DNA from 2 places in the Secundilactobacillus malefermentans genome. Region 1 is predicted to be linked to the other one. Evidence: a T-box and tRNA genes for the amino acid it is inferred to sense, from the RefSeq annotation. Region 1 holds a T-box; the other holds one or more tRNA genes.

Region 1 (6,439 bases):
CTTCTCCAACAACAGAGTTTTACGAGCCGAAACCCTTCTTCACTCACGCGGCGTTGCTCCATCAGACTTTCGTCCATTGTGGAAGATTCCCTACTGCTGCCTCCCGTAGGAGTTTGGGCCGTGTCTCAGTCCCAATGTGGCCGATTACCCTCTCAGGTCGGCTATGCATCATTGCCTTGGTAAACCATTACTCTACCAACTAGCTAATGCACCGCGGGTCTATCCAAAAGTGATAGCCGAAACCATCTTTCAAACGAAAATCATGCGATTTTCGTTGTTATACGGTATTAGCACCTGTTTCCAAATGTTATCCCCTACTTTTGGGCAAGTTACCCACGTGTTACTCACCAGTTCGCCACTCATCCAATGTTAATTATCAGTGCAAGCACTTCAAATCAACGGGATGCGTTCGACTTGCATGTATTAGGCACGCCGCCAGCGTTCATCCTGAGCCAGGATCAAACTCTCATTTTAAAATGATAAGCTTTAGCTCATTATTTGTTTTTGTTGCTTACGAATTGACTTCGTTTGTTACATTTTGGATCCAACCTCGATGGGTTGAATCGCCCTGCACATTTGATTCGTCGAAACTTTGTTCAGTTTTCAAAGGTCTACATCGTGTCCGTTAGGACAACTTCTTAATACTATCACTTCCAAAACATCATGTCAACAACTAATTTTTCTGGTTGTTTAAATGATAATTGGCGATACGCAACAGCGCATTAACAAATATACCAACAATACTGTTTGGAGTCAACACTTTTTAAAAAAAATATCCTCTTCCGAAATGGAAGAGGATACCCCTATTTAATACGAGCTAAGAAATAGCGCTTTTTACCTTTACGAACAACAACAAACTTCCCATCAAAATGGGTAGCTGGATTAATCTCTGCATCTGTATCCTGGACCTTCTCACCATTAATTCTAACGGCTCCGTTTGTGACGTCTTCTCTTGCTTGGCGACGAGATGGTTCAATCTTTGTAACGTCGACCAACCATTCAACGATGTTTTTCTTTTCATTAGTCACGTCAACTGAAGGCATATTCTTGAATCCTTGTTCTATTTCATTTGCCGTAAGATCTGCAACATTGCCAGAGAAAAGAGCTTTGGTGATGTTTTCCGCCTCTTTAACGGCATCTTTTCCGTGAACGAATTCTGTTACCTCTTCAGCTAGGCGGCGTTGTGCTTCCCTTTTTTCAGGAGCGGTCTTAACCTTATCTGACAAGTCATTAATTTCATCCTCGGAAAGGAACGTAAAGTACTTGAGGTATTTCACAACATCCCGGTCATCCTGATTAATCCAGAATTGGTAGAACTCATATGGTGAAGTTTTCTCAGGATCAAGCCAAACAGCACCACCCTCAGTTTTTCCAAATTTGGTTCCGTCTGCTTTTAACATTAATGGAATCGTGAGTCCATATGCCTTGGCATCCGCTCCCTTTATCTTATGAATGAGATCAATCCCTGCAGTAATATTACCCCATTGATCAGCGCCACCAATTTGGACTTGTACATCTTCATTTTCAAATAAATGTAGAAAGTCAATTGACTGTAGAATCTGGTACGTAAATTCAGTATATGAGATTCCTACTTCAAGCCTTGATGCAACAACTTCCTTGTTCAACATCGTATTCACGTTAAACAGCTTACCGTAATCCCTCAAGAAATCCAAAAGAGATAGCTTAGAAGTCCAATCGTAGTTGTTAACAATTTTAAATGACCCGTCCTGGCCAAATAGCTTTTCCATCTGACCAGAGATTTTCCGAGCATTGTCTTCAACAACGTCCATTGTCTGTAACTTACGCTCAGCCTTCTTGCCACTTGGGTCACCTATTGATCCCGTTGCGCCACCAATAACAATATATGGGCGATGGCCCGCCAACTGGAATCGTTTGAGAATCATAAAGGGAATTAAGTGCCCGATGTGCATTGAGTCTCCGGTAGGATCAATCCCAACGTACAGTCCAACCTTCTTCTCATCAACTAAATCATTTAATCCTTTTTCATCTGTTTGCTGATTAATGGCATCCCGCCATTTTAATTCATCAATAATATTCATTCCATTTCCTCCTTATAAAATAAAAAAATCCCCAATGGCAAATACCATTAGGGACGAAATTAATTTCCGCGTTACCACCCAAGTTATTTTTGGAATTCCAAAAATCTCTCAAGCATCGATAACGGAATGACCCGCTAAAACTTAGTAGCTCCATCAGCGTAATTCGTAAGTCGAGTCGCTTAGCTCACAGCACCCGCTAAGTTTCTTCATCGTTGCTCGACATTACTACTTCACTGCTTCATTGCTTATGACGTTAATCATACAAATCCATCCCTCAAAAGTCAACGATTCTCACGACTAGTTTCTAAAATAAGTTCATTTGGGATAATCTGCTTCGTTAAAATCGGCAAACAAAGCGAACTTACGTCACCTAATTTTGATTTATCATTTGAATCATGATGAATTCCGACAATTAAGATCGATTTATTCCTCAATAGTTTATTTTCATTTAAGTCATAGGTTAAATCCGTTAACGCAACTTCCGCATCTAAAAATCTGGCGACCTTAGGATGACGTCTATCTAACTTTGACTGCACCATGTTAATAATATGACCATTCTCACTCAGAAACGGGGACACCTTTTTTGTGAGCATATAGCTGCCCCGAGGAACCGTATGGAAAACCGCATCCACGCTGCCCCAAAAATTTTGCACAACTTCAACCAGTTGGGTCGCATTTTCCACGGAACTCCAATCACCTTCCGAAATAATCACGCGCCCACCTGCTTCATCAATCCTAAATGCAACTTCAAACGCCATCAATGGTTCCCGATTATGCATGAACAAAACTTCAGCGCCTTCGCGGGCAACTAGGATTGCAAGTAAGGCACCAATTCCTTCTGCATCATTGGTAATGACGATCTTCTTGTTGGTCAAACGGTCTTGCTGATCATATAACCGCACCAGCTTATCAATTTCATTAAATTGGTTTCTAACTGTTTTCATCTTATTCACCTCTCAGTTCCACTTTTTCTTTTATAATATAGTAGAAAAGTGTCCATTCTATTGCTTAAGAATGAATAATTTATGAACCTTTTTAAACTAGACTTTGAGGTGATTATCATGATTCAAATCCGACGTGCTTCAATCGCTGATGTAGATGAACTCCTATCAATCAGTCAATTAACCTTTGTCCAAACTTTTGGTCCTCACAACACTGAGCAAGCTATCAAAACCTACCTAACCCAAAATTTAACCCTTGAAAAACTGGCAACCGAACTTGTCGATCCCCGTGCGCAATTTTTCGTTGCTATCGATAATGGCCAAATGGTGGGATATCTAAAGGTTAATGAATTTGGTAGCCAAACTGAAAGCGGCCTCTCCAACTCTCTCGAAGTTCAGCGGATTTACGTTTTAAAAAAAGATCAATCAAAAAAAGTTGGCCAAGAACTCATGAAGTTAGCAATCAAGATTGCGCATGAGTTAAAGGTCAACTATGTTTGGCTGGGTGTCTGGGAAAACAACACTAAAGCAATTATCTTTTATGAACGGTTTGGTTTCAGAAAATTTGCCATCCACACTTTTCATATGGGCACCCATCCCCAAAACGATTTACTAATGAAACTCATTATGTAGTAGAAAATAAAAAAGCCGTATAATACGGCCACCCCAGATTTTATCTATTTAATTCGCTTCCCTGCTGTTTCCAAACTAGCTGTGACCAATCTATGAATCAATCCCTCCGACCAATTTTTCTAAAAACTGTAAGCTGCTATCCCGATAGGCATCAAAAATTCGTCGAAAATTCTCAATGGTTGGCAACTCACTTACCCATTTAACAGAAGTAACATTTTGATTCTCAGTCAGAATTTGATTGACCGGCGCCCTCATTTCACTATAGACAACGATTGCTGGACAAAATTTAGAATCAAAAGTACGAATAGATTTAATTTGCATCCTATTATGCATCATATAACTAAACGCATCTAAATTAATATTTTCAAGCTGTGTATCCATAAAAATGGTTGCTGTCTGTCCAAGCGTCTCCAAAACGGAAATGACTGCATAAAACAACATTGCTATCTTATTAACTCGATTGCCACTCACAACTTCCAAATTAGACTCGAGCAGAACTTTCGCAGCTGCTGCCCTAAGCTCAACGAAATTACCTGGTTTTTCACCGACCATAAATCGATCGAGATAAGTCGAACTTGTCACCGGAAAATCTCCGAAGAACATGATCATTAGCATATAGCCGATAACCCGTAACTCAAGTTTGCCTAAATAGGGTCTATCCGAATCCGTAACCTCATCTTCATGCCAAATTGCTCGCCAAGCGGGACTCTTATGCATGCCATTGAGTAATTTAACAATTTCATGATACGGCATTCGACTAATAAACTCTGGCCCATATTTCATCACAAACTTTAACGTATTCGTCTGCGTTAATGCCTCTTGTCCAGATAGGCTGTAGTTTCCCATTAGATACTGCGTCAAAATCGACGTACCAGAAGTGAAGTTTAAATCCATAAGTTCGACGAAGATATCGCCCCTTAAAAAATTATATCCTTGAGAAAGTCTAATCAACATAATGGATTGAAGTCAATATTTGAGACAGATTTTAAGAGACATTCAGAACCGCGTTTACCTTCCACAGCTCAAATAAATCATTAATCGCGATTAATAACTTATTTGAACCCTGGAAAGCATTAAATCAGGCGGCCATTTGGCTCGTAAGTGTTGCAATTTCAACTTGTAAGGGGGTCTGGTAGCCCAGTGAACTATGAATTCTCTTCCTATTGTAGAAAGCATGCACATATTCAAAAAGGACGGCAGCGGCAGTTTCATAATCTTCAAAGACCGGCACTGGATAAACACATTCCTTTTTGAGGGAAGCGTGAAAGGATTCCATTGGCGCATTATCATACGGACAACCCTTACGGCTGTATGAGTGGCGGATATGTAGCTCAGTTAAACGTTGATTGTAATCATCGCTGGTATACTGTGATCCTAAATCCGTATGGATAATCAGGTCCCCAGTAATGGTTCGATTTTTAACCGCGCTTTCAAGGGTCTTTAAGACTAAATCAGTATCCATCTTTTTTGAGAACGAATAGCCGATAATCCGTCGTGAGTGCAGGTCCATGATGGTTGATAAGTAACACCAGCCATTACGCTTCGTTTGAATATAGGTCATATCAGCGGTCCATTTTTGATTTAAACCAGTGGTCGAGAAATCCTGCTTAAGCAAGTTGGGACGCTGTTCAACCTTGGTTTTGGAAGCCGAAGCCGCTTTCCACTTATTGACGGTAACGGAGTGGATATCCAGTTCCTTCATGAGCCGGGAAATCCGTCGTGGACTGCACCGAAGCTGCAGTGGTTGAAGTTCCAGATTCAATTCATGGTGGATCTTCATAACACCGTATCGCTGCTTAAATTCCGCAAAGATCCGCAGAATCCGTTGTTTCAAGCCCGCATCTTCGGCCCGGCGTTTTGAAGGTTTGGGGGATCGATAACGATAATACTGAGCTCTGGAAACACCGAGGATTCGGCACATCTTGGTTACCTGGTGGTGGCTTTCTTGGTGAATGTAATCAAAGATATTGGTTACTTCTGCGCAAGGAAGCCCAGGGCTTTTTTTAGGATTTCGTTCTCCTCAGACAGCGAAGCCAGTCGCTTTTCCATCGCTTTGATTTCGTCTGGCGATTTACCGGATTGAGTTTTGGCCTGGCCCTGGATCCACTTATGAACTGTTGAATAGCCAATGCCATATTCTCTGGCCAGTTGGGCAGCTGATTCGCCTTGCTTATATAGGTTGATAATGTTTTGTTTGAATTCTTTGTCGTAACGAGTTGGCATGTAAAAATTCCTTCCTTTTGAGAGATGATTTATTCATTATACCCTCTCTTAAAAGTTGTCTCAGGAATCAGCTTACATCCATAATCGCTAAAAAATGCTGACGTAAATGTAAAATGCTTTCAGGTTCTGGTGTTGCAACGTCGTTAACGAAGTAGCGTTTTGAAAAATCCTTTACTAAATCGACTCGTTTCTTTGGAAGTAATTCTGTTAAATCTTGCCGTGCTGTATCGAATAGTGTCATCAGGAAATACTCAATCAAAACTTCATTACCCTCAAAACTGTATGCCCCTAAATTTAGGCGGATCCCTACTTCCGCTAAATCACGACGAATTTTTTGGGTTAATCTGTATAGTTTTGCTTTCGAAATTCCGTTCTTACTCGTGAATTCTTCAACTGACCTTTCAGTCTACAGTAATATTGATAACAACATTTTATACGTAATCTGTTGCTGATATTGATCTGCTCTAAAATCATCAAAATTGGTCTCACTCAGTAACTTGTCCGCATCAATTGTACCGCTTACATTGTTACATTCCTTCAAATCTTCAACAAGTTTGTGATATAGATGCAACACTTTGTTAT
Region 2 (6,439 bases), 380 kb from region 1:
ATACGGAAGGTTGCACATAAGTCGAAACTTTGTTTAGTTTTGAGGGGTTTACTCTCAAAAATGTGAGAACAGCTATTTGGGCCTGTAGCTCAGTTGGTGAGAGCGCACGCCTGATAAGCGTGAGGTCGATGGTTCGAGTCCATTCAGGCCCACTCGACATGCGAAAACATGTTAATATGGGGAATTAGCTCAGATGGGAGAGCACCTGCTTTGCAAGCAGGGGGTCAGCGGTTCGATCCCGCTATTCTCCATTGACCCTAATGGGTCAAGGAATTTGATCTTTGAAAACTAGATAATATCAATTTTTTCCTTTAATTTTATTGTAATAAATTAATTAAAGCCGAGAACACCGCGTATTTTTTGAGTTTTGAAACAAGTTTATATCGCGTAACATACTCAATTAACCGTTATCACGAAGTGATAGCTAGGTTAAGTTATGAAGGGCGCATGGTGAATGCCTTGGCACTAGGAGCCGATGAAGGACGGGACTAACACCGATATGCTTCGGGGAGCTGTACGTAAGCTTTGATCCGGAGATTTCCGAATGGGGAAACCCAATCATCTTAGTCGATGATTGTTGCCTGGGGAATACATACTCAAGTAACGGCAGACGTGGGGAACTGAAACATCTAAGTACCCACAGGAATAGAAAGAAAAATCGATTCCCTAAGTAGCGGCGAGCGAACGGGGAACAGCCCAAACCAACGAGCTTGCTTGTTGGGGTTGTAGGACTGAACATTTGAGTTACCAAAGCTTTCGATAGTTGAATAGGTTGGGAAGCCTAACCGCAGATGGTGAAAGTCCAGTAAGCGAAATCGAGAGCCCTCAGTTCAGGATCCTGAGTACGGCGGAACACGTGAAATTCCGTCGGAATCCGGGAGGACCATCTCCCAAGGCTAAATACTCCCTAGTGACCGATAGTAAACCAGTACCGTGAGGGAAAGGTGAAAAGCACCCCGGAAGGGGAGTGAAATAGTTCCTGAAACCATGTGCCTACAATTAGTTAGAGCCCGTTAATGGGTGATAGCGTGCCTTTTGTAGAATGAACCGGCGAGTTACGTTTACATGCAAGGTTAAGTCGAAGAGACGGAGCCGTAGCGAAAGCGAGTCTGAAACGGGCGTTTCAGTATGTAGATGTAGACCCGAAACCAGGTGACCTACCCATGTCCAGGCTGAAGGTGCGGTAAAACGCGCTGGAGGGCCGAACCCGTGTACGTTGAAAAGTGCTGGGATGAGGTGTGGGTAGCGGTGAAATTCCAAACGAACTTGGAGATAGCTGGTTCTCTCCGAAATAGCTTTAGGGCTAGCCTTGGAGTAAAGAATCGTGGAGGTAGAGCCACTGTTTGGACTAGGGGCCCGTCATGGGTTACTGAATTCAGATAAACTCCGAATGCCATAGATTTATATCCAGGAGTCAGACGGTGAGTGATAAGATCCATCGTCGAAAGGGGAACAGCCCAGACCACCAATTAAGGTCCCTAAATGTATGCTAAGTGGAAAAGGCGGTGAAGTTGCATAGACAGCTAGGATGTTGGCTCAGAAGCAGCCACCATTTAAAGAGTGCGTAATAGCTCACTAGCCGAGTGATTTTGCGCCGAAAATGTACCGGGGCTAAGTATACTACCGAAATTGTGGATACAACCGTAAGGTTGTGTGATAGGAGAGCGTTCTAAGGGCAGAGAAGCTAGATCGTAAGGACTAGTGGAGCGCTTAGAAGTGAGAATGCCGGTATGAGTAGCGAAAGACCAGTGAGAATCTGGTCCACCGAATGACTAAGGTTTCCTGGGGAAGGCTCGTCCTCCCAGGGTTAGTCGGGACCTAAGTCGAGGCCGAGAGGCGTAGACGATGGATAACAGGTTGAGATTCCTGTACTAGTTAAACGTGTTTGAACGATGGAGGGACGCAGAAGGCTAAGGTGAGCATTCAGTTGGATAAGAATGTTCAAGCAACGAGTCTGGTTAGCAGTCAAATGCTGGTGACCGAGTAGACAAGTTGTGATGAGGACCGAATTAAGTAGGGAAGCACCTGATGTCACGCTGCCGAGAAAAGCTTCTAGTGAATGTTTAACTACCCGTACCGCAAACCGACACAGGTAGTCGAGGAGAGAATCCTAAGGTGAGCGAGTGAACTCTCGTTAAGGAACTCGGCAAAATGACCCCGTAACTTCGGGAGAAGGGGTGCTGCACGCAAGTGTAGCCGCAGTGAATAGGCCCAGGCGACTGTTTATCAAAAACACAGGTTTCTGCAAAATCGTAAGATGACGTATAGGGGCTGACGCCTGCCCGGTGCTGGAAGGTTAAGTGGATGAGTTAGCTTCGGCGAAGCCCAGAAATGAAGCCCCAGTAAACGGCGGCCGTAACTATAACGGTCCTAAGGTAGCGAAATTCCTTGTCGGGTAAGTTCCGACCCGCACGAAAGGCGTAACGATCTGGGCACTGTCTCAACGAGAGACTCGGTGAAATTAAAGTACCTGTGAAGATGCAGGTTACCCGCGACAGGACGGAAAGACCCCATGGAGCTTTACTATAGCTTGATATTGGGTGTTGGCACAGCTTGTACAGGATAGGTCGGAGCCGTAGAGGCCGGAACGCTAGTTTCGGCAGAGGCGCTGGTGGGATACGACCCTGGCTGTGTGAACACTCTAACCCGCACCACTAATCGTGGTGGGAGACAGTGTCAGGTGGGTAGTTTGACTGGGGCGGTCGCCTCCTAAAGAGTAACGGAGGCGCCCAAAGGTTCCCTCAGAATGGTTGGAAATCATTCATAGAGTGTAAAGGCAGAAGGGAGCTTGACTGCGAGACAGACAAGTCGAGCAGGGACGAAAGTCGGGCTTAGTGATCCGGTGGTACCGTATGGAAGGGCCATCGCTCAACGGATAAAAGCTACCCTGGGGATAACAGGCTTATCTCCCCCAAGAGTCCACATCGACGGGGAGGTTTGGCACCTCGATGTCGGCTCATCGCATCCTGGGGCTGTAGTCGGTCCCAAGGGTTGGGCTGTTCGCCCATTAAAGCGGTACGCGAGCTGGGTTCAGAACGTCGTGAGACAGTTCGGTCCCTATCCGTCGCGGGCGTAGGAAATTTGAGAGGATCTGTTCCTAGTACGAGAGGACCGGAATGGACATACCGCTGGTGTACCAGTTGTTCCGCCAGGAGCATCGCTGGGTAGCTATGTATGGATGAGATAAACGCTGAAAGCATCTAAGTGTGAAACTCACCTCGAGATGAGATTTCCCATTCCATTAAGGAAGTAAGACCCCTGAGAGATGATCAGGTAGATAGGCTGGGAGTGGAAGTGCAGCGATGCATGGAGCGGACCAGTACTAATCGGTCGAGGACTTAACCACAGAGTGGTGTTCTCTGAAGGAATTGATATTATCTAGTTTTGAGAGCTCAAGTTCTCAATAGTGTGGTGGCGATAGCCTAAAGGATACACCTGTTCCCATGCCGAACACAGAAGTTAAGCTTTAGCACGCCGAGAGTAGTTGGGGGATCGCCCCCTGCAAGGGTAGGACGTTGCCACGCAATTTATTCCGATATTTCTAGATGGTGAAAGTTGTTTAAACAAAGGAGGTTCGAATCCTCCTATCGGAAGTTAGATGGAGAGTTGTCCGAGCTGGCCGAAGGAGCACCATTGGAAATGGTGTAAACGGGCAAAAACCTGTTTCGAGGGTTCGAATCCCTCACTCTCCGTTTACAAACAAATATGACCCGTTGGTCAAGCGGTTAAGACACCGCCCTTTCACGGCGGTAACATGGGTTCGAGTCCCATACGGGTCATCTTGGAGGATTAGCTCAGTTGGGAGAGCGTCTGCCTTACAAGCAGAGGGTCACAGGTTCGAGCCCTGTATCCTCCATTCAATGATATAATAATGGTTATGGTCCGTTGGTCTAGCTGGTTAGGACGCCTGCCTGTCACGCAGGAGATCACGAGTTCGAGTCTCGTACGGACCGTTGTTATGTTGTTATTAATTTAATACTTAACATCTTATTAGGTAAATGGCTCGGTAGCTCAGTTGGTAGAGCAACGGATTGAAGCTCCGTGTGTCGGCGGTTCGATTCCGTCCCGCGCCATTATGGATGGGTAGCGAAGTCTGGCTAAACGCGGCGGACTGTAAATCCGCTCCTTCGGGTTCGGTGGTTCGAATCCACTCCCATCCACCATAGGGATATAGTTTAATGGTAGAACTACGGTCTCCAAAACCGTCGGTGTGGGTTCAACTCCTACTATCCCTGTTAATGATGTTATGGCGGTATTGGTGAAGTTTGGTTAACACACCGGATTGTGGTTCCGGCATGCGTGGGTTCGAGTCCCACATACCGCCCTTGATTGGGTTATAGCCAAGTGGTAAGGCAACGGACTTTGACTCCGTCATGCGCTGGTTCGAATCCAGCTAACCCAGTTGGATTCGATCAATTTTATAACATGGCGGTATAGCCAAGTGGTAAGGCAGAGGTCTGCAAAACCTTCATCGTCGGTTCGAATCCGATTACCGCCTTTGCCCAATTAAATGGGAATATGCCGGAGTGGCGGAACTGGCAGACGCGCTGGACTCAAAATCCAGTGTCCGTTGAGGACGTGTGGGTTCGAACCCCACCTCCGGTATAGGTGTTATATTTATGTATGAGAACTGAGAATTTTATTCTTGGTTCTTTTTTTGTGGTCTAAAGTACTGATAAATCGGCGTTTTTAGCCTAATAATAATACATTTATTCATTTTCTTATTTAGTATGTTTATCCATAAAACACAAATATATGGAATTAAAAGGAATTGATGTAAAATTTTGGTGCACTAAATGGTGCACATACAGAGAAAAAAGATTATCTATTGTACTTACGAGTAGTTTTACATACCACATGCTATTGTTTCACTGTCCCCAGAATACTTTATAGAGTCCAAGGCTTTTCTTTTATCATTGGTTTTAAGAAAATAAGTGGATATACTGCTCATCTTCTGACGACAACATGAGTAATTGGATTGAACAAGTATTTCTTTAGTACTTTCCGTAAGAGGTTCAGTACTTGATCGTACTCCATAAGAATCTATTTTAATATTTATTTTAATTCCCACTGCAGGAGTTGAACCTGCTGACCGGTGTGGGAGGGTGGTACTAGTATCCGTATGCGTGATTAAAGTGATTTAAGAAATAGTGATACTTAGCTTTGCTGGTTTTTGTATAAGTGTAGCCGGCAGAATAAATTTTGTTTTTCTTGTAGTGGCTTAGCTTCATAGTAAAGTATGTCGTATTTCCCAACGTAATGTGAGCATGAACGTGATAATTATGGCCACTACGATTAACTTTGGTAACGCGATAAAAGTATGAATCAGCTAATGGTGATCCGGAGACAATCGCATGCTTAGTTATTTTCAAAGAATCATTGCCGGGCTTTGAAATGTAGTATCCACGGATGGCAGTGGGGATGCTTTTATACGATGAGTACGCACTTACACTCTTGCTTGTCATCGTCAGTGCTGCGCCAAATGACAGGGTGGTCACACTAGCGATAACGATATTTTTTAATTTCATTTTATTTTCTCCAAAGTAAAATATTTTTATGGTCTTGCGTATTGATTTCCTCTAGAAGCTCTTGAGGCTCCATCTGCAGAAGCTTGAGACTCGCTTTCATATTGATAGTTTCCTGGAGTTGTAACTTCCGAGTAGTATTTGTTACTGTCTGAAACGAATACCATGCCAGTAGCAGCGACCGTCCATTGACCGTTTTTGGTTGTTGAATTGGTGCTTGGGGTTTTCGCCGTTGGTTTATTGGCTGAAGACGCGGTTTTATGAGAATAGGTTGCTGACTTGTGGCTTGAATAACTGCTAGTTAGTGGCTTAGCATCACTGCTGCCATCGTTATAGTCTACTTTGATTCCTTCGACAGAATTAATAACGACTATTTCAGTATTGATAGAGTTGTCAGATCAGATGATTTAATATCTACGATTGATCCACGGGGAATTTCTTCACTCCCTTTATAGAGTGGGGTAGTTTCGTACTTGATCGTGGTTTTTGAGTTAGGATTGCTTTCCCAATATTGTTCGGCGGTTTCTTCAGCATGCCTCATACCACCACCTTGATTGGCCCCAACGTTTTGGGGTCTAGTACCAGTAGTGAAATTATCAGCCGAAGTATACGACTTTTTTCCGAGTAAGCTATCTCCAATTGAATGACTTCGATTATAAAGGTAGCCGTGATAAGTTCGTCCAGTTAAACTGTAACTAATTGCAACTTTAGGATTATCAGCTGGCCAGCCTATGGGACCTAATGGGTCACCTTGACGAGAGCCCCGCGATGATTGATATTCATTGTAAGTTAAGACTGCTCTGGCGGTTGTAGGGCGCCCTTGAGAATCTGAAGTAAAGTGGTAATAGCCAGCTTTATTACTCTTGAATTGGGCCATTCGTGCTTTGCCACTAGTCCAATAGTAGTTGCTATTG

What was found. A T-box is a leader RNA that pairs with one kind of tRNA and senses whether it is charged. The one in region 1 lies ahead of tyrS (tyrosine--tRNA ligase), so its partner is inferred to be a tRNA-Tyr.
Region 2: it has a tRNA-Tyr gene. The T-box ahead of tyrS (tyrosine--tRNA ligase) is inferred to sense a tRNA for this amino acid. The anticodon was not compared.

What each region holds. Positions count from the first base shown of each region.
Region 1 covers NZ_CP042371.1:1,386,531-1,392,969, reverse strand. The annotation lists rRNA gene FGL90_RS06710 (16S ribosomal RNA) at 1-474, opposite strand, end outside; gene tyrS (tyrosine--tRNA ligase) at 804-2,060, opposite strand; T-box leader at 2,107-2,311, opposite strand; gene FGL90_RS06700 (SDR family NAD(P)-dependent oxidoreductase) at 2,342-3,004, opposite strand; gene FGL90_RS06695 (GNAT family N-acetyltransferase) at 3,122-3,634, shown strand; gene FGL90_RS06690 (hypothetical protein) at 3,725-4,480, opposite strand; gene FGL90_RS06685 (IS3 family transposase) at 4,713-5,555, opposite strand; gene FGL90_RS10585 (IS3 family transposase) at 5,606-5,857, opposite strand; gene FGL90_RS10580 (hypothetical protein) at 5,925-6,098, opposite strand; partial or broken gene FGL90_RS10665 (hypothetical protein) at 6,147-6,224, opposite strand; gene FGL90_RS06670 (hypothetical protein) at 6,264-6,439, opposite strand, start outside.
Region 2 covers NZ_CP042371.1:1,770,909-1,777,347, forward strand. The annotation lists tRNA gene FGL90_RS08655 (tRNA-Ile) at 79-152, shown strand; tRNA gene FGL90_RS08660 (tRNA-Ala) at 179-251, shown strand; rRNA gene FGL90_RS08665 (23S ribosomal RNA) at 428-3,346, shown strand; rRNA gene rrf (5S ribosomal RNA) at 3,408-3,524, shown strand; tRNA gene FGL90_RS08675 (tRNA-Ser) at 3,601-3,692, shown strand; tRNA gene FGL90_RS08680 (tRNA-Glu) at 3,708-3,779, shown strand; tRNA gene FGL90_RS08685 (tRNA-Val) at 3,784-3,856, shown strand; tRNA gene FGL90_RS08690 (tRNA-Asp) at 3,880-3,953, shown strand; tRNA gene FGL90_RS08695 (tRNA-Phe) at 4,001-4,073, shown strand; tRNA gene FGL90_RS08700 (tRNA-Tyr) at 4,078-4,163, shown strand; tRNA gene FGL90_RS08705 (tRNA-Trp) at 4,165-4,235, shown strand; tRNA gene FGL90_RS08710 (tRNA-His) at 4,250-4,324, shown strand; tRNA gene FGL90_RS08715 (tRNA-Gln) at 4,331-4,402, shown strand; tRNA gene FGL90_RS08720 (tRNA-Cys) at 4,428-4,498, shown strand; tRNA gene FGL90_RS08725 (tRNA-Leu) at 4,521-4,605, shown strand; gene FGL90_RS08730 (hypothetical protein) at 5,112-5,528, opposite strand; partial or broken gene FGL90_RS08735 (DNA/RNA non-specific endonuclease) at 5,555-6,439, opposite strand, start outside.